One region of the Streptomyces sp. NPDC057950 genome, then DNA from elsewhere that is predicted to be linked to it. Evidence: riboswitches for the same ligand, from Rfam matches in the RefSeq annotation. Region 1 holds a riboswitch; each other region holds the start of a gene.
What was found. Region 1 has a riboswitch for cyclic di-AMP ahead of ACFVTC_RS30975 (transglycosylase SLT domain-containing protein). Riboswitches for the same ligand answer to the same signal wherever they lie in the genome.
Positions count from the first base shown of each region.

Region 2: another riboswitch for cyclic di-AMP. It lies ahead of ACFVTC_RS27720 (NlpC/P60 family protein); the one in region 1 lies ahead of ACFVTC_RS30975 (transglycosylase SLT domain-containing protein).
Region 3: another riboswitch for cyclic di-AMP. It lies ahead of ACFVTC_RS11790 (M23 family metallopeptidase); the one in region 1 lies ahead of ACFVTC_RS30975 (transglycosylase SLT domain-containing protein).

Region 1 is NZ_JBHVPP010000021.1:119,287-127,130, reverse strand. It holds gene ACFVTC_RS30980 (polyprenyl synthetase family protein) at 1-766, opposite strand, end outside; cyclic di-AMP (ydaO/yuaA leader) riboswitch at 2,876-3,034, shown strand; gene ACFVTC_RS30975 (transglycosylase SLT domain-containing protein) at 3,039-3,797, shown strand; gene ACFVTC_RS30970 (HAD family hydrolase) at 3,921-4,739, opposite strand; gene ACFVTC_RS30965 (FAD-dependent oxidoreductase) at 5,027-6,229, opposite strand; gene ACFVTC_RS30960 (ATP-grasp domain-containing protein) at 6,258-7,508, opposite strand; gene fahA (fumarylacetoacetase) at 7,755-7,844, shown strand, end outside.
Region 2 is NZ_JBHVPP010000018.1:78,760-86,603, forward strand. It holds gene ACFVTC_RS27705 (NlpC/P60 family protein) at 1-745, opposite strand, end outside; gene ACFVTC_RS27710 (hypothetical protein) at 1,151-1,504, shown strand; gene ACFVTC_RS27715 (tellurite resistance/C4-dicarboxylate transporter family protein) at 1,482-2,459, opposite strand; gene ACFVTC_RS27720 (NlpC/P60 family protein) at 2,682-3,842, opposite strand; cyclic di-AMP (ydaO/yuaA leader) riboswitch at 3,850-4,020, opposite strand; gene ACFVTC_RS27725 (ATP-dependent DNA helicase) at 4,331-6,952, shown strand; gene ACFVTC_RS27730 (peptidoglycan DD-metalloendopeptidase family protein) at 7,122-7,844, opposite strand, start outside.
Region 3 is NZ_JBHVPP010000005.1:241,273-249,116, reverse strand. It holds gene dxs (1-deoxy-D-xylulose-5-phosphate synthase) at 1-1,239, shown strand, start outside; gene ACFVTC_RS11810 (aspartate aminotransferase family protein) at 1,236-2,636, shown strand; gene ACFVTC_RS11805 (helix-turn-helix domain-containing protein) at 2,821-3,474, shown strand; gene ACFVTC_RS11800 (DUF6126 family protein) at 3,471-3,632, shown strand; gene ACFVTC_RS11795 (tyrosine-protein phosphatase) at 3,684-4,481, opposite strand; cyclic di-AMP (ydaO/yuaA leader) riboswitch at 5,049-5,205, shown strand; gene ACFVTC_RS11790 (M23 family metallopeptidase) at 5,211-6,080, shown strand; gene ACFVTC_RS11785 (SGNH/GDSL hydrolase family protein) at 6,356-7,141, shown strand; gene ACFVTC_RS11780 (TetR/AcrR family transcriptional regulator) at 7,222-7,842, opposite strand.

The DNA.
Region 1 (7,844 bases):
CCCGCTCCCGCAACCGCAGCACCGGCAGCGTGGGAATGCCCTCGCGCAGATCCGTCCCGGGCGTCTTGCCCGACTCGTGCGAGTCGGACGCGATGTCCAGCACGTCGTCCGCGAGCTGGAAGGCCACGCCCAGCCGCTCCCCGTACTGCGTCAGCACGTCCACGACCGTCTCGTCGGCCCCGGACATCATCGCGCCGAACCGGCACGCCACGGCGACCAGCGAACCGGTCTTGCCGCTGAGCACGTCGAGGTAGTGCTCGACCGGGTCCCGCCCGTCGCGCGGACCCGCCGTCTCCAGGATCTGTCCGGTGACCAGCCGCTCGAACGCCTCGGCCTGGACACGGACGGCCTCGGGCCCGAGGTCGGCCAGCGTGTGCGACGCGCGCGCGAAGAGAAAATCGCCGGTGAGGACGGCGACCGAGTTGCCCCAGCGGGTGTTCGCGCTGGGCACCCCGCGCCGCGCGTCGGCCTCGTCCATCACGTCGTCGTGGTACAGCGTGGCGAGATGGGTCAGTTCCACGACCACGGCCGAGGGCACGACACCCGGCGCGTAGGGGTCACCGAACTGGGCCGCGAGCATCACGAGCAGCGGACGGAACCGCTTCCCGCCGGCCCGCAGGAGATGCTGCGCGGCTTCCGTGATGAAGGGGACCTCGCTCTTGGTGACTTCGAGCAAGCCCTCCTCGACAGCCGCCAATCCGGCCTGGACATCGGCTTCGAGAGCCTGGTCCCGCACGCTCAGCCCGAACGGCCCGACGACGGTCACGAGAGGTTCTCCTGTCTGCTGACGATCACATGGCGAACTCGGTCGATCATTCGGTCGATGACACGGTTTGTCGATGTGTCGCTGCCATCACTCAAGTCAGCGTATCCGGTCACGTTTCGATCACCACGAGCGCCCACCGTCCCCACTGTCGACTTCCTCCCGACTTCCCTCTCCCTCGACGTCCGATGCCCCCCGAGAGGCAGCCGGCCCACGCAGCCCCCGTCCGGGCGGCGGCCCGTCACGGGCGGTATGTTCTTAATGAGACGGTATGGCGGTAGACGGACCGAATCACGCACGAGCGCTGAGAACCCGAGAACACCGAGAACACCGAGAAGAGCATGTACACCCGTACGGCGTTCCCCTACGAGACGACTCACGAGGACGTCCGGATCCCTCCGGCGGACGACACGCGGCTGCACGCAGACCGCGGGACTCGCCCACGTCGCCCGGCCGCCGGACCTCGCGCACGTCGACCAGGTGATGTGCCGCGACATCCGGGTGAAGCGCCCGGACACGGTGCACCCGTTCATCCATACGTGGCTGTCACCCCCGACCCAAGACCCGTACGGGGGGAGATGACGGAGTCCTGTGGGGCGGCTCCGTTGTCCGTTGGGGCGGCTCCGTCATCCGTGCGGCCGTCCTGACGGTGGGCGGTGGGCGTCACCGCCTGCCCCTCCCTCCTGGTCCTCTCTCTTGATCCTCCCCCTTGGTCACCCCCTTTGGTCACCCCGGCGCGTACGCGCTCCGGGGGTGCGCCGGTGCTCGTGCGCCCTCTCAGCACACCGGCGTGGACGCGGGTCGCTTCCGCCCCGCCGGAGGCGACGCGGACCTGCCGCCGGACCACCGGGAGGGCAGGGCCCGGGTGATCGCCCTGGCGTGCGACGCGGCCCCCGACGGCGCCTCGGCCCTGGTCACTCGGGGTGCTCTGCACATGCCAGCGTGCGATCGCCGTGATCAGGCGGTCCCCCCGAAGCCGAGCACTACGGAGATCGCGCATTTCGAGCCGCCCGCCATCGGCCACGCCGTCCCGCCCGGCCGTCACACCCCTCGCTCCCTCTCTCCCCACCCCCCTCCTGACCGTCCCCGGACCTGGCCCGAGCCGGGCCCGGAGGCCGACTTCACCCTGACCCCTCGCCCAGCTCTCTCGAACTCCGGTTACAGGCAAGGGATTTCGACTCCACGACCACACGGATTCACCCCCGCCACCACGGCACCCACGCCCACCCGGACGGCCTCGAGCGCGGGGAGGGCGTACCGAGGCCGTACTCGGTCCAGGAAGCCGGCCTCCTGAGCGCCCGCGCTCTCCCCTCCCGGTCGATCCGTCCGCGCCGTCCGGAACCCGCCTGGGACGCGCGAAGCGAGTTCCGCTCCGAAGTCACCTGCGACACACGGGACTTCACCCCCCGGTGAGCCGGTCCGCGAGGACGGCGACGAGGTGGCCTCCCATCGGGCGCGGGAGCTGCGGATCCCGCGCGCCGCGGGCCGAAGCCCCGGCGGCCACCTCGGCTGCCCCGCGGGGCAGAGCGTGGACCGGTGAATCCCTGACGGACCCCGGCGAGGGACGCCCGCCCGCTCCAGCCGTCGACCTGGAGAGGGTCACGCGCTTCGGCATCACGCGGGCGGATGCCCCGGCCGGCGTCAACAGAGGCCACACGGGCCTGAGTTCATCCCTCATCCCGACCTGAAGCGGCAGGCACGTCCCGAACACCGGCCCTACGGACTCCACTTCAGGGTCATCGAGGGCCGGCCCCCCACGGCCACCCCGGCACGGACGCGTCCGTACGAACGGTGCGCACGGCTCCCACCGGGAGCTCAGCAGCCTTTTATTCGCGCCTTATATGCCCGACTTGCCGCCATTGCCGCTTTATTCCTGTCGGATCGAGTGAGTTGGGTCACGCGCGAAGGTCATCAACCCCACCGGGCCGCCAAGTGACTACCCGTTTGCATAAGCCAAGTTGAGCGAAGCATTCCGGATTAATCGGGCAATTCATCTGCCCTTATGCCCTGGTGAAAACGATCTACACCGCGACATCAAGGCTTGTTTCGGACATGTGCTGTCGCATACCTTCACGTCACTCCGGACGGACCGCCCAATCCTGCCGCCGACCGGAACCACACCCGACCACACACGCACGGCAGGAGCGGGGGACCCAGGTAAGCCGCCGATCCGAAGTCCGGAACGGCTAGGGGTGAAGTCGCACTCACCGTGCGGCCGGGCAGCTCCCGCCCGAACCCGACAGCTCACCTCGCAGGCACCGGAGAGGAACTCGTCATGGCCGCAGCAGGTAGACACTGCCACCCGAAGACTCGCAGCACCCTCGTTCGCGGCATTCTCGCTGCGGGCACGGGCGCGGCGGTACTCGCCATCCCGCTCCTGGGCGCCACCTGCGCGCAGGCCGCCACGGGCGCCTCCGACGTCCAGCTCGTCACCTACAAGGTGGTCACGGGCGACACCCTCGCCAAGATCGCGCGGAAGTACCCCTCCAGCGGCGGCTGGAAGAAGCTGTACGAGGCCAACAGCGCGGTCATCGGTTCCAACCCGTCGGCGCTCCGCCCGGGTCTCACCCTGACGGTCGGCACGAAAACCGTCCAGAACGCCACAAAGTCCGCAAAGGTCACGGCGGCGGTCGCCAAGACCACGAAGTCCACGACGACGGCGGCCAAGACCACGGCGGTCAAGACCGCGACCACCGCCGCCGTGAAGACGTACACGAACGACCTCGACGGCTGGATCAAGCAGTCGCTGGACATCATGGCCAAGAACGGGATCCCGGGCACGTACAACGGCATCTACCGCAACGTCATGCGGGAGTCCTCCGGAAACCCCAAGGCCATCAACAACTGGGACTCCAACGCCGCCGCCGGTATCCCCTCCAAGGGCCTGCTCCAGGTCATCGACCCGACGTTCAAGGCCTACCACGTGCCCGGCACGTCCATGGACTCCTACGACCCGGTCGCGAACATCACCGCCGCCTGCAACTACGCCGCGGCCAAGTACGGCTCGATCGACAACGTCAACGGCGCCTACTGACCGGACGCCACGAGACCGGGGTGCCGGACCGGACTTCCGGCACCCCGGGAAGCCAGAACCCCGGTGGTCCGCAGCCCCGGGCAGTCGGGGCTACGGACCACCAGGGCTACGGCGCGACCGGGGCTACGGCGCGGAGAGCGGGAACAGCCGCTCAAGCACCACCGCGATCCCGTCGTCCTCGTTCGACAGCGTCACCTCGTCGGCCACCGCCTTGAGCTCCGGGTGGGCGTTGGCCATGGCGACCCCGTGGGCGGCCCAGTCGAACATAGGTATGTCGTTGGGCATGTCACCGAAGGCGATGGTGGCTTCGCAGGACAGCCCGAGATGGGCGGCGGCGAGAGCAAGGCCTGTCGCCTTGGTCACCCCGCATGGCTGGAGTTCGACCGTGCCGGGCCCCGACATGGTGACGGTGGCCAGGGAACCCACCACCGCCCTGGCGGCCGCGGCCAACTCGTCGTCGGACAGCAGCGGGTGGCGCAGCAGCACCTTGCTGATCGGCTCCGTCCAGAGGTCGTCGCGACGACCGACCCGTACCGCGGGAAGCGTCGGGTGCGGCATCACGTAGCCGGGCTCGATGAGTGTCAGTCCGTCCACGCCGTCCTGGTCCACCGCGGCGTACAGCAGCCCGACCTCCGCCTCGATCTTTCCGAGCGCCGTCTCCGCGAGTTCCCTGTCCAGGGTCACCGACCACAGCAGACGGTCCTCGCCCGCGTCGTAGAGCTGCGCCCCCTGCCCGCACACCGCCAGTCCCGCACCGCCGAGTTCACCGAGGAGCGGGCGCACCCTCGGCGCCGGGCGCCCCGTCACGACCAGATGGCGGGCGCCCGCCTCCACCGCCCTCGCCAACGCGGCCCGGGTCCGGTCGGAGACCGTGTCGTCGCCGCACAGCAGCGTTCCGTCCAGGTCAGTGGCGATGAGTGAATATGCAGTCGGAGCGGCCATGATCCGAAGAATACGGATCCGACGACTCAGGGGCCCGGCGTGAACCGGACGACGTCCGGTATCCCGTCAGCAACGCCGTTCACCGCACGGGCCACGCGCGCCCGACGACGTCACACACACTCCGATCCGCCGTACCGGGCGCCCGAGACCGCCGCGACACCGGCTTCAACACCCGTCACGGACCGGCATGTCACGGAATGTGCCCGGCCGGCAATCTCCCGGTGACGTCGGGGCGGCGGCCCCCCGCCACCGCCCCGACCGCCGGGTGCCCGACGCCGTACGCCGACTCAACCGTGGGCCGCCGCCAAGTGCCTGGCCAGTCGCGGCGAAGCGAACTCCGTCCCGCACACGAATCGCATCACGGGCCCGTACGAGGCCGCCGCCGGCAACCCCGTGAAGTACAACCCGGGGACCGAGGACCGGTATCCGGCACCGAGCTTCGGGGTACCGCGGCTCACCGCCAGCTCCGTCCGCAACGCGTGTCCCAGGAAGTCCATCGCGGCGATGTCGACGCGATAGCCCGTCGCCGCGATGACGTGGTCGGCCGCGAGCTCCTCGGGCGCACCGTCCAGGGTCCGCACGGAGAGCACCGGGCGGCTCCCGGAGACCGCGGCCCGCTCGATCCCGGCGATCTCGCTGACCTCGACCTTGCCCTCGAAGCGGTCCCGGAGCCACCACGCGCCGAGCGGGCCGAGCACCCGGCGGACGAGATAGTGCCGGGTCTCGGCGGGCAGATAGCGGTAGGGATGCGGGTAGTAGCTGAGCGCCCACAGCGACCAGGCGCGCCCGAAGGGGGACTCCGGGCGCAGCTTCGGCTGTCCCCAGGGCGGTGCGCCGAAGGCGACCCTGCCCCGGCCCCGGGACACCACGCGCACCTGCGCGCCCGCCTCCGCCGCCAGTGCGGCCGTCTCCAGGGCGGACTGTCCCGCGCCGACGACGATCAGTTCCCTGCCGGAGAACCGGGTGAGGTCGTGGTGCTGGGAGCTGTGTGAGACGGGGCCGGTGGGCACCGGTCCGTCCGCCGCCGCCTCACCGAGCTCGGGCGGCAGATGGGCGAGGCCGTACAGCCCGGTGGCCACGACGACCGCGCGTGCCGTGAACGACTCCCCCGAGTCCAGCTTCAGCTCGAACCCGTCGCCGCCCCGTCGGTCGACGGAGACGACCCGCACCTGCTCCAGCTCGGGCACGAGCTGCCGCTGGAACCACTCCCCGTAGGCGATGAAGGTCTCGACCGGGATGATGTCCTCGTCCGTGACGAGCCGTGGTATCCCGGCCGCGTCGCAGTAGTCACGGAGTGTGTGGCCCGGCTGCGGGGCGTCGATGCTGGAAGCGGCCGGGGTCGATTTGAGGAGCATCCCCTCGGGCATGTGGTCGCGCCAGCTCACCATGGGCCGGCCGAAGACACGCACCGGAATGCCGCGCGCCCGCAGATGGGCGGCGGTGGACAGGCCGAACGGGCCCGCACCGATGACTGCTACCGGATGAATCACGAAGTCCCCTCCCCAGGACGTTCTTCCGTCACTTCGTGGTCGTACTGGTACTGCTGCCGCGACGGTTGGTCCGCCACAGCTGGTACAGATGTCTCGCGCCCGGCCGCACGAAGCGCGCGAGCATCGTGAAGAACGGCCGCAGGTCGTCACCCGCGAGCCAGGCCAGCTCCGTACCGCTCGCACGCGCCGGCGCGTGCGGGGTGGTGTAGCCGCTGCGCCGGTAGGCGAGCAGGGCCGGCAGGTCGATGTTCTCCACGATGTACCGGTGGCCGGCCCGCTGTTCCCCCTCGGGAACGGTGCGCCCGGTCAGGTCGAGGTGCATGGCCCGGACGACGTCGATCCCCGACTCGTTCTCGAAGAGCCGGAACTGCGCGCCCATGCGGGGGTTGAAGTCGAGAAGCTTGTACTGCCCGTCGCGGCGGTCGAAGCGCAGGTCGAGGTCGATGACGCCGCTGAAGCCGATCTGTTTGATGAAACGTGCGGCGAGGTCCGCGAGTTCCGGATTGTCGACGACGTACGCGTTCGCCGTCATGCCCGCGTGCGGTGGCCAGGAGCGGACCTTCACGCCCGTGAACATCGCGAGCGGCGTCGAGTCCGCGTCGAAGTACGCGTGCACGATCCAGTCCTCCGCCTCCTCCCTGGGCAGGTACTCCTGGAGGATCACACCCGGGTTCCCGCCCCAGTCCCGGGCGAGTGCCAGCAGCCCCTCCCGGGTCGCGATCCTCGTCGTCCCGTTGACCGCGGGCCGGCTGCGGCGCACGAACGCCTCCCGGTTCTTGGCCACGAGAGGGAAGCGGGCCGAGGCGGCGAAGCGCTCGATCTCCTCGTACGACTGGGGAAAGGCGGCCGCCGGACTGGGGATGCCGTGCTCCACGCACAGCTCGTGCAGGCCCTGCTTGCTGGCGAGGCGGCGGGGCAGTTTGGCGTCCACCCGAGGAAAGAGGAAGCGCTCCGCGAGTTCCTCCTGGTGTTCCGCTATCAGGACGGCGGCCTCCTCGTCCGTCGGGACGAGCACGGTCGGCCGCCCTATGCGACGGCCGATCCGCAACAGCCCCTCGACCAGGCGCTCCGGCTCCTCCGTCCCCGTCGTCGGCCAGACGAAGGCACGGCGCAGATAGCGTGAGGCCGCGGCGGGCGTGTAACGGTCCTCCGTGATCGCGTACATCGGTATGCCCAGGCGGCCCAGGCTCCGGATGGCGCCCACTCCTCCGTGATGCAGTGGATAGTCACCGAATTTCACTATCAGCCCAGGAACGTCCCGGTCGGCGTCGACCGGCACTCCACTGACGCCCCTGGCCACGGGTCCCCCCACGTGTCCCCCCTACGGACCGGACCCACCCCGTCCATGTCCCCAAAGGACGCTAAGCCGGAATTGCCGCGTCCGACAAGGCCTATTCGGACATTGCGAACTCTTTAGGCACTGCCACAGCACGGCCACTCCCCCGTAACGTGTGCCGCGACCACACGGAACGCGTGGAACACATGGATCACGGCGCGTACGACCACGAAAGCGAGGCACCACCCGATGCCCCCCTTCGATGTCCCCGAGGGCGATCCCTTCGGCCCGCACAACCTCCCCTACGGCGTCTTCTCCCGGGCCGGCTCGTCCGAACGG
Region 2 (7,844 bases), on a different contig from region 1:
AGTTGGGGGCGGCGACGGAACCGGACGAGGGCGACGAGGGCGCCGGGCCCAGGTCCCGCGCGGCGGAGCGGGAGGCGTGCCGGGCCGTGCCCGCCGCACCGCCGGCCGCCCCGGGATCCCCGAGGCGCGCCCGCTGTTCGTCGGTGAGCCGCGACAACAGCTGCCGCGCGGAGTCCAGCTTTCCGGTGATCGTCCGCTTGGCCCGCTTCAGCTCCGCCTGCCGCGAGGTGAGCGACGCCAGCTCGACGTGCGCGGCCCCGCGCAACTGCTCGATCTCCCGCAGTTGCTTGCGTACCCGTGCCACCGCCCCCGCCTGCCGGTCACCGACCCGCTCGGCGAACGCGGCCCCGTCCAGGTACTGGTCGGGCCGGTCGGAGAGAGCGAGCTGCAGAGCGGGGTCGAGGCCTCCGCTGCGGTACTGCGCCGCGGCGATCGAACCGAGGGCGTCCCGCGCCGCGTTGAGCCGGTCCTCCTTGCGCGCCGTCTCGTCGCGCAGGTCGTGCAGTCGCCGTGACGCCTGGTCGGCCTTCTCCTTCGCCCCGTCGTACTTCTCCGTGGCGACCTCGGCCTCCTCGTACAACTTGTCGACCCTGGCCTTCACCTGCGCCGGGGACAGTTGCGGCTCCGCGTGCCCGGTGCCCTCGAATCCGGCCGTCGTCGCCGCGCCGGCGAGGGCGATGGTCGCGGCCGTGCGGACCGTATGGCCGCCGAGTGAGCGCTGTCTGGGCTTGCGGTGCGCTGCCACGAGGGCCCACATCCTTCCCGGGGGACGTGACCGCCGGGGAGAGCGCGGTCATCGGTGAGGCGTCCGGCGACGGCCCACACAGGGGGAGCGAGTCGCCGCCGGACCTTTCTCGGCGGTGGTGTCCGGCTGCCGCCCCTGGCCCGGGCGGCGGTGGGGAGCCGGGCACCTGGTGGAGGACGCTAAACCTGAGTGCGAGGGCTCGGTAACACCATGTACGGAACTGGCGTAACTGGATCGCCGGGTGACCTCATGTGACCGTGATCCCGGTCCTGCCCCGGCGACTTCACACAGGGTGATGACCGATGGGACGGTTCCGGGACAACAGGGGGTTCTCAGGTGCTACGGGTCCCGATGGGGTGGGCCGGTGCGAAGTGGGACACCCGCCGCCGATTAGGCTCCGGACCCATGGACGTACTCATCCATCTCTTCGTGGGCCTGCACATCATCGGCATCGCCTCGCTGCTCGGCGGCTTCCTCACCCAGATGAAGGCCATGGGCCGGGGCACCGCCCGGTTCGTCCCGGCCATGCTGCACGGCGCGCTGACCATGCTGGTCACGGGTGTCGTCCTGGTCGGTCTCAACCAGGCCGACGACCACCCGGTCAACACCGTCAAGATCGGCGTGAAGCTGGCCCTGCTGATCGTGATCCTCGGCCTGGTCTATGTGAAGCGGGACGACGAGAAGGTCGACAAGGGCCTGTTCGGGCTGGTCGGGCTGCTGACGACCGCGAACATCTTCATCGCGGTGCTGTGGACCTGACGGTTCCGGCCGCCACCAGCAGCCAGGCGGCCACCGAGGTCCACAGGAGCACCTGCCCGAGCCCCCTGAGCCAGGCGAAGCCGACGGCGTCCGCGACCGACAGGGCCGCCGCCGCCGTCATGGCCATCGGGAACACGGTCGCCCAGCGCCGCACGTCGTACCGCGGACGCCGCCACAGCAGCTCCGCGACGGCCAGCACGGCGTACCAGGCGAGCGTCACCATGATCAGAGCCTGGGACACCCAGAGCATCACGCCGTTGTCGTCGTAGTTCCACAGGTAGCCGTCCGCCTGGTAGGCGAGGACCAGCTTCGACGCGGCCAGCGCCGAGATCGCGAGCGCGCCGCCCGCGATCCACTGGTCGCCGCCCCCCGTGGCCGTCTCCCGGAGGTCGAAGCACGTCAGCGCCACCACGTACAGCACCAGGAACCCCAGCCAGAACAGCACCAGTGCCGCGTACGCCAGCCAGTCCGCGCGCGCGGCCTCGGCTAGCGACGCGGCGAGCACCGCGAGGGCCTGGGTGGCCACGCACCCGAGGAACACGCTTCCGGGCATACGGAGCCGCAGCCCTCGTACGAACAGGTAGAGCAGCCCCGGCCACAGCACCGCGGCGAGCGCGAGCAGCACCTCGGCGGCCCCGAGCCACCCCAGGTCGGTCAGCCGGGTGCCGAGTACGGCGGTCGCGGCGACCCCGGTGAGCGCGCTCGGCGTGCCGGCCTCCTCCAGCCACCGCTCCCGATCGCGCAGCAGACGGACCGTGAAGTCCACGGCGAACCCGAGCCAGATGACGGCCGCAAGGACCAGCGCGATCCGGGACAGGACCTCGTCACCGGCCTCGTGCAGCCCGACGGAGAGGATGCCGGTGGCCAGAACGGCGGCCGCGGCGGCGGGCGGGCACTCCGCCCACCAGGTACGGAGTCGGACCCACGGGCTGCGGGGCGGCGAGGTGGCTGGCATGGCCCCGATGCTAGGGACCTTCGGGCGGGTTGCCCGCGGGGCGCGCTGACACGGGGGCAGCGCAACGCGGGGAGCGCGGGGAGCGCGGGGACCGGGGACACGGCGCCGCGGGGGACGCGGGGAACACGGGGACCGGGGACACGGCGCCGCGGGGGACGCGGGGCGCGGGCACGCGCGCGTGGAGCCCGGGAGGTCTCACGAGGGCGTGCCCGCGCCGGGCGCTCAGGCCGGGCGCACCACGCTGTGGATGATCGACTCGCCGGCGTAGAAGATCGACTCCTCACGGACGTACGCACCCGGCTTGGGGGCGTGGATCATCATCCCGTTGCCGATGTAGAGGCCCACGTGGCTGATGTCGTCGTAGAAGAAGACCAGGTCTCCGGGCTCGATGGCGGAGAGGGGGACCGTGGTGCCCGCGTCCACCTGGTCGTAGGTGGTACGCGGGAGGGTGACGCCGGCGGCCTTCCAGACGGCCTGGGTGAGACCGGAGCAGTCGTACGAGCCGGGCCCGGTCGCGCCCCACACGTACGGCTTGCCGATCTGGGCGCGGGCGAAGGCGATGGCCTTGCCGGCCTTGGTGGCGTACGAGGAGCCGGTGGCCGGGGTTCCGGAAGTCCCCGTGGTCCCGGACGGTGTGCCCCGCCGCGGCTCCGTCTCCCGGGCCTTCTTCTCCGCCGCGGCCCGCTGGGCCGCCAGCTCGGCCGCCTCGCGGTCGGCCGCTTCCCGCTTCTTCTGCGCGATCGCGGCGAGCCGCGCCTTCTCGTCGGCGGTCAGCTTCGAGAGCAGTTCGCGGGCCGCGGCGAGCTTGCCCTGGACGTCGGCCTTGGAGGTCCTGAGCGCGTCCTGCGACGTGGTGAGCGTCCGCAGGCTCCGGGAGGCTTCCCCGCGTTTCCTCGAGGTGGCGGCCTGCTCGGTGACGTAGTCGTCGACGGCCGCCTTCTGGCGGGTGGTCAGACGGTCCATCAACTGGGTCTGGTCGAAGTAGTCCTGCGGGTTGTCGGCCAGCAGCAGGCTCGCGCCGCCGGGCGCGGACGCTCCGGTGCGGTACTGGGCGGCGGCGAACGAACCCAGCTCCTCGCGCGCGGTGTTGAGTTTCTCGGTGCGCCGGGCCACGTCGTCGAGGAGGGAGTCGACGCGCTTGCGCTGCTTGGCGGTCTTCTCCCTGGTCGCGTTGTACTTCTCGGTGGCCGTCTCGGCCTGGTGGTAGAGGTCGTCGACCTTCTTCCCGACCTCTTCGAGGCTCGGCCGGGGCTCGGTCGAGGGTGCGGCGCCGGCCGTCTGCGAGAGCAGGGCCACGGAGGTCAGGGCGGCCGTGGCGAGGGCCGGGGTCCGTATGCCCGTCCGGCGTGTGCCCGGCGGACTCCACTTGCGGTGCGACGCCAAGAGGGGCGACTCCTTCCGTCATCCGCCTACCGGGTTAGCTGTCGGGTTCGGGCGGGTACTTCCGGAAGGTTTGCCCTACGGTCCCTGCCCAGGGGCGGTGGGACCGATTCACCCCAAAGTCGGTCGGGTCCCCGGCTCCGGTCGCCGCTGGGCGCGCCGGACTCGGCGGAGACCGCCCGGCCCGGCGACGTTCGCCGGTCGCTGTCGAGCGGTCTGCCCGGCACGCTAGCCAACGCGTAAGTGTCCTGTGAAGTTTGATGTGCGATATGCCCGATACATTTTCGTGACCTGAGCCGCCGGGGCATCCGAAGTGTCCGACGGTAGCGGCGTGACGTCGCAAGGTGAGGGCGCGTCGGTGCGGGACGGCGCGCGGTTCGGGAGGGGCGCCCCGGTTCCCCTGCCCCTTCGGCCCGGACCCCGTAGGAAATCCGGCCCAGTTTCCGGGGTGGCGGCGGGCTGTCAGTGCGGCCGCCTAGACTCGGAGAGCGATGAGCAGCCTCTTTGATGACAGCTTCCTGGCGGACCTCAAGCCTTCCGGGGCCCATGGGGAAGAGCCCCCGCCGCCGCCCGAGGACGAGGCGGCGGAGCCGCTTCCGGACGACCTGTTCGGCGGCCGCTTCGACGTGCCCCCGGACCGCGACGCGTACTACCGCGACGGCGCCCACCGGCCCGCCGTGGACCCGGCGGCCCTGCTGGACGGGCTGAACGAGAACCAGCGTGCGGCCGTGGTGCACTCCGGCTCCCCGCTGCTCATCGTGGCCGGCGCCGGCTCCGGCAAGACCCGGGTGCTCACACACCGGATCGCGCACCTGCTGGGCGAGCGCCATGTCCACCCCGGCCAGATCCTCGCGATCACCTTCACGAACAAGGCCGCGGGCGAGATGAAGGAGCGCGTCGAGCAGCTCGTGGGCCCGCGCGCCAACGCCATGTGGGTGATGACCTTCCACAGCGCGTGCGTGCGCATCCTGCGCCGCGAGTCGAAGCGGCTCGGCTTCACATCCTCCTTCTCGATCTACGACGCCGCCGACAGCAAGCGCCTGATGGCCCTGGTCTGCCGCGACCTGGACCTCGACCCGAAGCGTTTCCCGCCGAAGTCGTTCAGCGCGAAGATCTCCAACCTGAAGAACGAGCTGATCGACGAGGAGGACTTCGCGGGCCAGGCGGCCGACGGTTTCGAGAAGACCCTCGCCCAGGCCTACGCGATGTACCAGTCGCGGCTGCGCGAGGCCAACGCCCTCGACTTCGATGACCTGATCATGACGACGGTCAACCTGCTCCGTGCCTTCCCGGATGTCGCCGAGCACTACCGCCGCCGCTTCCGCCACGTCCTGGTCGACGAGTACCAGGACACGAACCACGCGCAGTACGCCCTGGTCAGGGAGCTCGTGGGACCGGCGAGCGGCGACCGCCCCGAGGACGTGCCGCCGGCCGAGGGAGACCTCGGGCCGGCCGAGCTGTGCGTCGTGGGCGACGCCGACCAGTCGATCTACGCCTTCCGCGGCGCGACCATCCGCAACATCCTCCAGTTCGAGGAGGACTACCCGGACGCGACGACCATCCTGCTGGAGCAGAACTACCGCTCCACCCAGACGATCCTCACCGCGGCCAACGCGGTCATCGAGCGCAACGAGTCGCGCCGCCCCAAGAACCTGTGGACGAACGCGGGCGCGGGCTCGAACATCACGGGCTACGTCGCCGACACCGAGCACGACGAGGCACAGTTCGTCGCCGACGAGATAGACCGTCTCACCGACGCGGGCGAGGCGAAGGCGGGCGACGTCGCGGTCTTCTACCGGACGAACGCCCAGTCCCGTGTCTTCGAGGAGATCTTCATCCGCGTCGGACTGCCCTACAAGGTCGTCGGCGGTGTCCGCTTCTACGAGCGCAAGGAGGTCCGGGACGTCCTGGCCTACCTGCGGGTCCTGTCCAACCCCGAGGACTCCGTCCCGCTGCGCCGGATCCTGAACGTCCCCAAGCGCGGGATCGGTGACCGCGCCGAGGCGATGATCGACGCCCTCTCGCAGCGGGAGCGGATCAGCTTCGCGCAGGCCCTGCGCCGCGTGGACGAGGCGTACGGCATGGCGGCGCGCTCGACGAACGCCGTGAAGCGGTTCAACACGCTGATGGAGGACCTCCGTACGATCGTCGAGTCCGGCGCGGGCCCGGCGACGGTCCTGGAGGCGGTCCTCGAGCGCACCGGCTATCTCGCCGAGCTTCAGGCGTCGACCGACCCGCAGGACGAGACCCGGATCGAGAACCTCCAGGAACTCGCGGCCGTGGCACTGGAGTTCGAGCAGGAGTCCGGCGGGGACGAGGACGGTGCCGGAGCGGCTGCCGGGGCCGCAGCGACCGACGGGGGCGCCGCGACCGACGGGGCCGCAGCCACCGACGGGCCCGCAGCGACCGACGGGGCTGGAGCGGCCGGGGGGGCCGGGGCGGCCGGTGGACTCTCCGAGTTCCTGGAGCGGGTCGCGCTCGTCGCCGACTCCGACCAGATCCCCGACGAGGACGACGGCAACGGCGTCATCACCCTGATGACCCTGCACACCGCCAAGGGCCTTGAGTTCCCCGTCGTGTTCCTCACCGGCATGGAGGACGGCGTCTTCCCGCACATGCGTGCGCTGGGGCAGGTCAAGGAGCTGGAGGAGGAGCGGCGTCTCGCGTACGTCGGCATCACGCGCGCGCGGGAGCGGCTCTACCTCACCCGCTCGTCCATGCGCAGCGCGTGGGGTCAGCCCTCGTACAACCCGCCCTCCCGCTTCCTGGAGGAGATCCCGGACACGCATCTGGAGTGGAAGCGCACGGGCGCGACGGCTCCGTTGCCCTCGGGTCCGGTCTCGGGCGTGGCGGCCTCGCTGTCGTCCTCGCTGTCGTCCTCGCGCTCGCGCTCCGCCGCGTCCGGGGCCTCCGGTTTCGCGACGCGCCGCGGGGCGTCCGAGAAGCCGGTCGTCTCGCTGGCGGTGGGTGACCGGGTCACCCACGACCAGTTCGGGCTCGGCACGGTGGTCGGCGTGAAGGGCACGGGGGCGAACGCGGAGGCCACGGTCGACTTCGGCGAGCCCAAGCCGAAGCGGCTGCTGCTGCGGTACGCGCCGGTGGAGAAGCTTTAGTCCACGAGGTTCCGGGGCCGGGCGGGGGTTCCCGTCCGGCCGCGAAGCCCGGCGGTGCGCCGCGGCGAGTGGGTCACGGCGAGTGGGTCACCGAGAGTGGGTCACGGCGAGTGGGTCACCGAGAGTGGGTCACGGCGAGTGGGTCACCGAGAGTGGGTCACGGCGGTGCTCACGTCGGGTCCAGGCCGTGGCTGCGCAGCCACGGCAGCGGGTCGATGGCCGCGCCGCCCGCGGGCCGGACCTCGAAGTGCAGGTGGGGCCCGGTCGAGTTACCGGAGTTCCCGGAGAACGCGATCTGCTCACCGGCCTTCACGACGGTGCCCGACGGCACCTTGTAGCTGGAGAGGTGGCAGTACCAGGTCTCCGTGCCGTCCTTCGCGGTGAGGACGGCCATGTTCCCGTACGCGCTGTTCCACTCCGTCCGCAGGGTTCCGTCCGTCGCGGCCATCACCGTCGTGCCGTACGACACGGGGAAGTCGATGCCCGTGTGCACGGACATCCAGTTGACCCCCGCCTGACCGAAGTAGGCGCTGAGTCCTTTCTGCGTGACCGGAAGGACGAACTTGGGCCGCAGACGCTCCTTGCGGGCCGCCGCTGCCGCCGCCTTCTGCTGCTCGGCCGCCCGCTGGGCCTTGAGGTCGATGCGTTCCTGGGTGCGGCTGGCCCGGTCGGCGAAGTCGTCCGCACCCGCGGCCAGGCTCTGGAGCTGGGTGTCCAGCTTGTTGTTGGCGGTGGACGGCTTCACCGCGGTCGCGTCGGACGCGCTGGCCGTCGTGTTCTTGGTGTCGTCCCCGCCGATGGTGCCCACGGAGGCGGCGGCGATACCCGCGACGCCCATCACACAGGCCGAGGGCACGGCGACGGTGAGCAGCGCGGAACGCTTGGCAGGGGA
Region 3 (7,844 bases), on a different contig from region 1:
GAGTCCCTGCACGGCGCCAAGAAGGGGTTCAAGGACGCCTTCGCACCCCAGGGCATGTTCGAGGACCTCGGACTCAAGTACGTCGGCCCGATCGACGGACACGACACGGGCGCCGTGGAGTCCGCGCTGCGGCGCGCGAAGCGCTTCCACGGGCCGGTGCTGATCCACTGTCTGACGGAGAAGGGCCGCGGCTACGAACCGGCGCTCGCCCACGAGGAGGACCGTTTCCACACGGTGGGCGTGATGGACCCGCTGACCTGTGAGCCGCTCGCGCCCTCCAACGGGCCCTCCTGGACCTCGGTGTTCGGCGACGAGATCGCCCGGATCGGGGAGGAGCGCGAGGACGTCGTGGCGATAACGGCGGCGATGCTGCACCCGGTGGGACTCGGCAGGTTCGCCGAGCGGTTCCCCGACCGGGTGTGGGACGTCGGGATCGCCGAGCAGCACGCCACGGTCTCCGCGGCCGGGCTCGCCACGGGCGGCCTGCACCCGGTCGTCGCCGTCTACGCCACCTTCCTCAACCGGGCCTTCGACCAGCTCCTGATGGACGTCGCGCTGCACCGCTGCGGCGTCACCTTCGTCCTGGACCGGGCCGGTGTCACCGGCGTCGACGGCGCCTCGCACAACGGCATGTGGGACATGTCCGTCCTGCAGGTCGTGCCGGGCCTCAGGATCGCCGCGCCGCGCGACGCCGACCAGCTCCGCGCCCAGTTGCGGGAGGCGGTCGCCGTCGACGACGCGCCGACGCTCATCCGGTTCCCGAAGGAGTCGGTGGGCCCGGCCGTCCCGGCGACCGACCGGGTGGGCGGCCTCGACGTCCTGCACCGGTCCGCGGCGACCCCGCAGGTGCTCCTCGTGGCCGTCGGCGTCATGGCGCCGGTCTGCCTCCAGGCCGCCGAACTGCTGGAGGCCCGGGGCATCGCCTGCACCGTCGTCGACCCGCGCTGGGTCAAACCCGTCGACCGGGCCCTGCCCGGCCTCGCGGCCGAACACCGGCTCGTGGCGGTCGTCGAGGACAACAGCCGGGCGGCCGGCGTCGGTTCGGCGGTCGCGCTGGCCCTGGGGGACGCCGATGTGGACGTACCCGTAAGGAGGTTCGGAATCCCGGAGCAGTTCCTCGCGCACGCCAAACGCGCGGAGGTGCTGGCCGACATCGGGCTCACGCCCGTCGAGATCGCCGGGCGGATCGGGGCCGCCCTGGCAGTCAAGGACGAGTTGTCCAAGGAGAAACAGGAATGACCACCCCTTCCGGGAAACAGGAGTTCGACCTCGGCGCGCTGCTGGCCGAGCGCGGGGCCGAGCGTTACGAGCTGCACACCAAGTACCTGAACCACCAGCTCCCGCGCATGCTCCACACCATCGGCTTCGACAAGGTGTACGAGCGGGCCGAGGGCGCGCACTTCTGGGACGCGGACGGCAACGACTACCTGGACATGCTCGCCGGGTTCGGGGTGATGGGCCTGGGTCGCCATCACCCCGTCGTCCGCCAGGCGCTGCACGACGTCCTGGACGCCTCGCTCGCCGACCTCACCCGCTTCGACTGCCAGCCCCTGCCCGGACTGCTGGCGGAGAAGCTGCTCACCCACAGCCCTCACCTGGACCGGGTGTTCTTCGCCAACAGCGGTACGGAGGCGGTGGAGACCGCTCTGAAGTTCGCCCGGTACGCCACCGGCAGGCCGAGGATCCTCTACTGCTCCCACGCCTTCCACGGGCTGACCACCGGGTCGCTGTCCGTGAACGGCGAGGACGGGTTCCGCGACGGCTTCGCCCCCCTGCTGCCCGACACCGCCGTCCCGCTCGGCGACCTCGACGCGCTGGCCCGCGAGTTGGCGCTGGGCGACGTCGCCGGGCTCATCGTCGAGCCCATCCAGGGCAAGGGCGTGCACGAGGCCCCGCCCGGCTATCTGCGCGCCGCCCAGGAACTGCTGCACCGGCACAAGGCGCTGCTCATCGCGGACGAGGTGCAGACGGGCCTGGGGCGGACCGGGGACTTCTACGCCTACCAGCACGAGGACGGTGTGGAACCGGACCTGGTGTGCGTGGCGAAGGCGCTGTCCGGCGGCTATGTGCCGGTCGGCGCCACCCTCGGCAAGGACTGGATCTTCAAGAAGGTCTACTCGTCGATGGACCGGGTCCTCGTCCACTCGGCGAGCTTCGGGTCCAACGCGCAGGCCATGGCGGCCGGGCTCGCCGTGCTCTCGGTGATGGAGAACGAGCAGGTCGTCGCGAACGCGCGGGCCACCGGGGAACAGCTGAAGACCCGGCTCGCGGCGCTCGTCGACACCTACGAGCTGCTCAGCGACGTCCGCGGCCGGGGGCTGATGATCGGCATCGAGTTCGGCCGGCCCAGGTCGCTCAAGCTGCGCAGTCGCTGGACCATGCTGCAGGCCGCGCGCAAGGGCCTTTTCGCGCAGATGGTCGTCGTCCCGCTGCTGCAGCGGCACCGCATCCTCACCCAGGTCTCCGGGGACCACCTGGAGGTGATCAAACTGATCCCGCCGCTGATCATCGGTGAGCGGGACGTGGACCGGTTCATGGAGGCGTTCGTCGCCGTGATGGACGACGCGCACAGCGGTGGCGGGCTGATGTGGGACTTCGGGAAGACGCTGGTCAAGCAGGCGGTGGCGAACCGCTAGGCCATGTCCGTCCGGTGCCGTCGGGCGCCGCCCGCCCGACGGGACCGGACGGACGCGCCCGGAGGGGGCGGTGCGCGGGGGCGGGCGGGGCGGAAGGCCCCCTCGATCGGGCACCGCCCATGATCTCTTTGCCTCTGAGGCAAGAAATTTGCCCGAGAGGCAATAGTGGGGCTCAATGGAGTGCATGAGCCCCATCGAGCCGGGGGCGGCGGACACGCCGCCCGAGACCGGGACAGCCGACCTGCTGCCGGTCGTCGCGCCGCAGCTGCGTGAGCTGCGGCGACGCGCCGCACTGACCCTGGAGGCCGCGGCCCGTGCCGCCGGGCTCTCGGCCGCCCACCTCTCCCGGCTGGAGACGGGGCAGCGCCAGCCCTCGCTGCCGATGCTGCTCGCACTCGCCCGTACCTACGGTACGACGGTATCGGAGCTGCTGGGCGAGAGGGCCGCCGAACGGGACGCCATCGTCCGCGCCGCCGACATGGAGCCGACCGCGGCAGGGGGCTGGACCTACTGGCAGGCCGGTTCCCCGGGCCGCGGGATGCAGGCGCTGCGGGTGCACGTCCCCTACGGCTCCCAGGGCGACATCGTGCGCGTCCACCCCGGCGAGGAGTGGCTCCACGTCCTCCAGGGGCGGCTGCGGCTGCGCCTCGGGGACACCACGCAGGTGCTCGCGCCCGGGGACAGCGCGCACTTCGACTCGCTGACCCCGCACCGGATAGCCGCCGCCGACCAGGCGGGGGCCGATCTCCTCTTCGTACACACCCTGCTGCAGAGCCCCGCCGCCGCGCTGTGCCTCGGCCCGGCGGCGGCGCACCCGACCCTGGGAGAGACGTCATGACGGAACCCGCGGAACCCACGGAGCCCGGCCCCCGGCGGTCCATGGAGGACAAGTTCCCCCGTGCGCTGTGGGTGCGGCTGATCATCTACGTCGCCGTCGGCCACCTCTTCGCGGCCTTCATCTACCTGCTGTTCACGCTGGGGGCGCAGAACCAGTAGACCCGGCGGGCGGTCGCGCGGCGCACAGCCGTGCGGCCCGGCCCGTGGACGTCAGTCGAGGAGCCGGTCGCGCAGCCGGTCGCGCAGTTCGGGGGTGAGTCGCAGGGCCTGCTCCAGATAGCCGTCGACGCCGCCCCAGGTCTCCTCGATCGTCTCGAAGGCCGCCGTCAGATACTCGGCCCGCGCGTCGAACAGCGGGCTGAGCAGCTCCATGACCTCGGGGGAGCGGGCCGTGTCCGAGGTGCCGTTGCGGTGCACCTTGTAGCGGCGGTGGCGCGCGTTCGACTCCAGGTAGTCGGCGACGATGGCGTCGCGCTCGACACCCACGGCGAGCAGCGTCACGGCTATGGACAGTCCCGCGCGGTCCTTGCCCGCGGCGCAGTGCATGAGTGCGGGCACGCTGTCCTCGGCGAGGGCGTGCAGCACCTGGGAGTGCTCCGCCGTCCGCTCGGTGATGATCGTGCGGTACGAGCCGATCATCCGGTCCGCCGCCCGGCCGCCGCCGAGGTGGGCACGGAGCTGGTCGAGCTCGCCGTCACGGACCATCTTCCAGAACTCGCTGCCGTCGGCCGGGTCGGTCAGTGGAAGGTTCACGTTCCGTACGCCGGGCAGCTCGACGTCCGGTCCCTCCAGTTTCTGGTCCGAGGCGTTGCGGAAGTCGAAGATCGTGTGCAGCCCGAGGGAGGAGAGGAACGCGGCGTCCTCCTTCGTGGCGTGCGCGAGGTGGCCACTGCGGAACAGCCGCCCGGACCGTACCCGCCGGCCGTCCACGGTGGGCAGGCCGCCCACGTCTCGGAAGTTGCGCACTCCGGCCAGCTCCGGCTCGGTCGACGGGACCTGCTGCGTCACGGGGGCTCCTCCCATAGGGCCGTCGGCACCGCTCCTCGTAGCCCGCCGACGGGAATCGCCTCTCGACGATACGACATGGGCACCTCGGGCGATGAGTTGTCCACAGGGGCTGCCTCCGAGGTGGGGCGGCCTTGATGACGGCCGTGCCGGAGCACCTCACGACCCTCGTCCTCGCGCGGCCGCGGAGCGACGCGGAGGTCGGCGCGGGGTGCCGCGGGACCGGGTGGGGATCTCGGTGCACTGGGCATCCGATTTAGCGGTATATGACCGTATTGATAAAAATAGGGCTTTGAGTGGAACTCGCCCTGGAATATGGCTGTCTGGGGTGGCGTGCGTGAGCAGCGTCATATACGTGACGATGCGTGGCGACCTTCTCCCCTCGGGATGCCCGCGCCACCCGGCGGACCACCGGTCCGAAAGGGCCCTCGTGCACGGAGGGTGACGGGCAATCAGGACATCGATCAAGAAAGGGGTGCGTAGGGAGATCGCGGACAGTTGTCGACGCCCTCTCCCCTCGCTTACGTTCGCCCTCAATCCGGACGGACGCCCAATCCTGCCGCCGCCCGGAATCCGCACTCACCCGTACACGGCAGGAGCGGGGGACCCACAGGTATCGCGCCTGTTCCGGTCTCCGGAACGGCTAGGGGTACAGCCGCGCTGCCGCGCGGCCGGACATCTCCAGTCCGCACCCGACAGCTCACCTCGCAGGCGCCGGAGAGGAAATGCGCCATGCCCGCGAAGGGTAAGCACCGTCGTCCCAAGTTTCTGCGTCTGCCCCGCTCGATCGCCGTGGTCGGCACCGGCGGTGCCGCGCTCGCACTGCCGCTGATGGGCGCCGTCTGCGCCCATGCGGCGGCCCCGGCGGCCGCCGTCCCGTCCGCCGTGCAGAAGATCACGACGGTCTCCGCGCCCGCCGGAACCGCCGTGGAGAAGTCCTCGGTGAAGACCTATGTCGTGAAGGCCGGCGACACGCTCGTGAAGATCGCCGACCGGCAGCACGTGAGCGGCGGCTGGAAGAAGCTCTACGCCGACAACCGCGCGGTCGTCGGCGGCGATCCGACGCGGATCAGCCCCGGTCTGAAGCTCACGATCGAGGGGCAGGACGCCACGGCCGGCGCCGCGCGGCCCGCCGTCGGAGCGACCACCGCGACCGGGACCACCGCGGCCACCGCGGCCAAGACCGCCGACGCGGGGTACACCCTGCCCGTCGAGGGAGCCACCATCGGCACCGGCTACAAGGTGCCCGGCAGCATGTGGTCCAGCGGCTACCACACCGGTGTGGACTTCGTGGTCCCGACCGGCACCACGATCAGGTCCGTCGCCGCGGGCACCGTGGTCTCGGCCGGCTGGGGCGGCGCGTACGGCAACCAGGTCGTCGTCCTGCACGCCGACGGCCGGTACTCGCAGTACGCCCACATGTCCGCCCTCTCCGTCTCGGCGGGGCAGACCGTGACCGAGGGGCAGCGACTCGGCCTGTCCGGGGCGACCGGCAACGTCACCGGTCCGCACCTGCACTTCGAGATCCGCACGACCCCCGTCTACGGCTCGGACGTGGACCCGGTCGCGTATCTGCGCTCCCACGGTGTCGTCGTCGGCTGACACCCCCACACGTCCAGAGGGCCGGACCCCACGCTCCACGGGTCCGGCCCTCTGCGTGCCGTCGGTGCCGCGCCGCCGCCCTTTTCCGGATCACGGGCTTTCAGGCGTGGTGGCTGTTCAACCACGCCTGAAAGAGCCCTATTCCGGAATTCGGCCGTTCTTCATGAGTGGCTTATCTCACCACCCGTCAACCCATTCCTACGGTCGCGTAGCTCACATCCCAGGGTGAATCATGGCTCGACGTGGCAGACGATTCGAAGAGTGACAACAGAGCGGTGATCGGGTCGTACGTGGCGGTGGGGGACAGCTTCACCGAAGGCGTCGGCGACCCCGGCCCCGAAGGAGCCTTCGTCGGTTGGGCGGACCGTTTCGCGGTACTGCTCGCGGACCGGCAGCCGGAAGGCGACTTCACCTACACCAACCTCGCCGTGCGCGGGAAGCTGCTCGACCAGGTCGTCGACGACCAGCTCCGGCGGGCCAAGGAACTCGCCCCGGACCTGGTCTCCTTCTGCGCGGGCGGCAACGACATCATCCGGCCCGGCACCGACCCCGACGAGGTCGCGGAGCGCTTCGAGCGCGCGGTGGCCGACCTCACCTCCGCCGTCGGCTCCGTCATGGTGACGACCGGGTTCGACACCCGTGGTGTCCCGGTGCTGAAGCACCTGCGCGGCAAGATCGCCACGTACAACGGGCATGTACGGGCCATCGCTGACCGCTACGGCTGTCCGGTCCTCGACCTGTGGTCCCTCAAGACGATCCAGGACCGGCGCGCCTGGGACGGCGACCGACTGCACCTGTCTCCGGAGGGTCACACCAGGGTCGCGCTGCGGGCCGGCCAGGTCCTCGGCCTCGACGTGCCCGCCGACCCGGACCAGCCCTGGCCTCCCCTGCCGCCCCGCGGCACGCTGGAGGTGCGGCGCGACGACATCCACTGGGCACGCGAGTACCTGGTGCCGTGGATCGGGCGGCGGCTGCGCGGGGAGTCCTCGGGCGACCACGTGGCGGCCAAGGGCAGCCTCTCGCCGGACGACATCAAGTTGCGGATCGGGTCCGTCGCCTGAGCGGGGTGACACATCGGGCGGCCGACGGGCGGGACCGCGGGGGCGGCTGCCCCGGGCGGCGGTGCGCCGGGGCGGGCGCCTCAGCGCACCGCCGCCGTGAGGGCCGCCCGGTCGAGCCCCAACTCCCGCGCGAGCGCGTCGTCCACCCACTCATGGGCCCGCGCCCGCGACACCGCGCCCGCATAAGCGGTCATCTGCACCGCAAGCCCGTCGAGCAGCGCCGTCAGCCGCAGTGCGGCCCCCGCGGGATCCGGGCACCGGAACTCGCCGCCCGCCACTCCCTCCGCGATGACCTCGGTGATCGCGGCCTTCCACTGCGTGTCGAGATCACGGGTGACCTCGCGCAGCGCGGGCTCGCGCAGGGCCGCGCCCCAGCCCTCGATCCACAGCCGCCAGCCCTTCGCCTGGCCGGTCGGCGCGTACCAGCGGACGGCCGCGCGCAGCCGTCGCAGCGCGGACGTACGGCGGCCGAGCAGCTTGCGCAGATGGGCGAGGTCGTCCTCGGCGGCATGGGTGAACGCGGCCGCCACCAGCTTCTCCTTGGTGGAGAAGTGATACAGCACCAACGCGTTGCTCACGCCGAGCGACGAGGCGACGTCGGCGATCCGTACCGCCGCCACGCCCCGCGCCTCGATCTGTCCGATGGCGGCCCGCAGCAACTCCTGACGCCGCTCCGCCACGCTCAACCGCACCCTTGCCACGC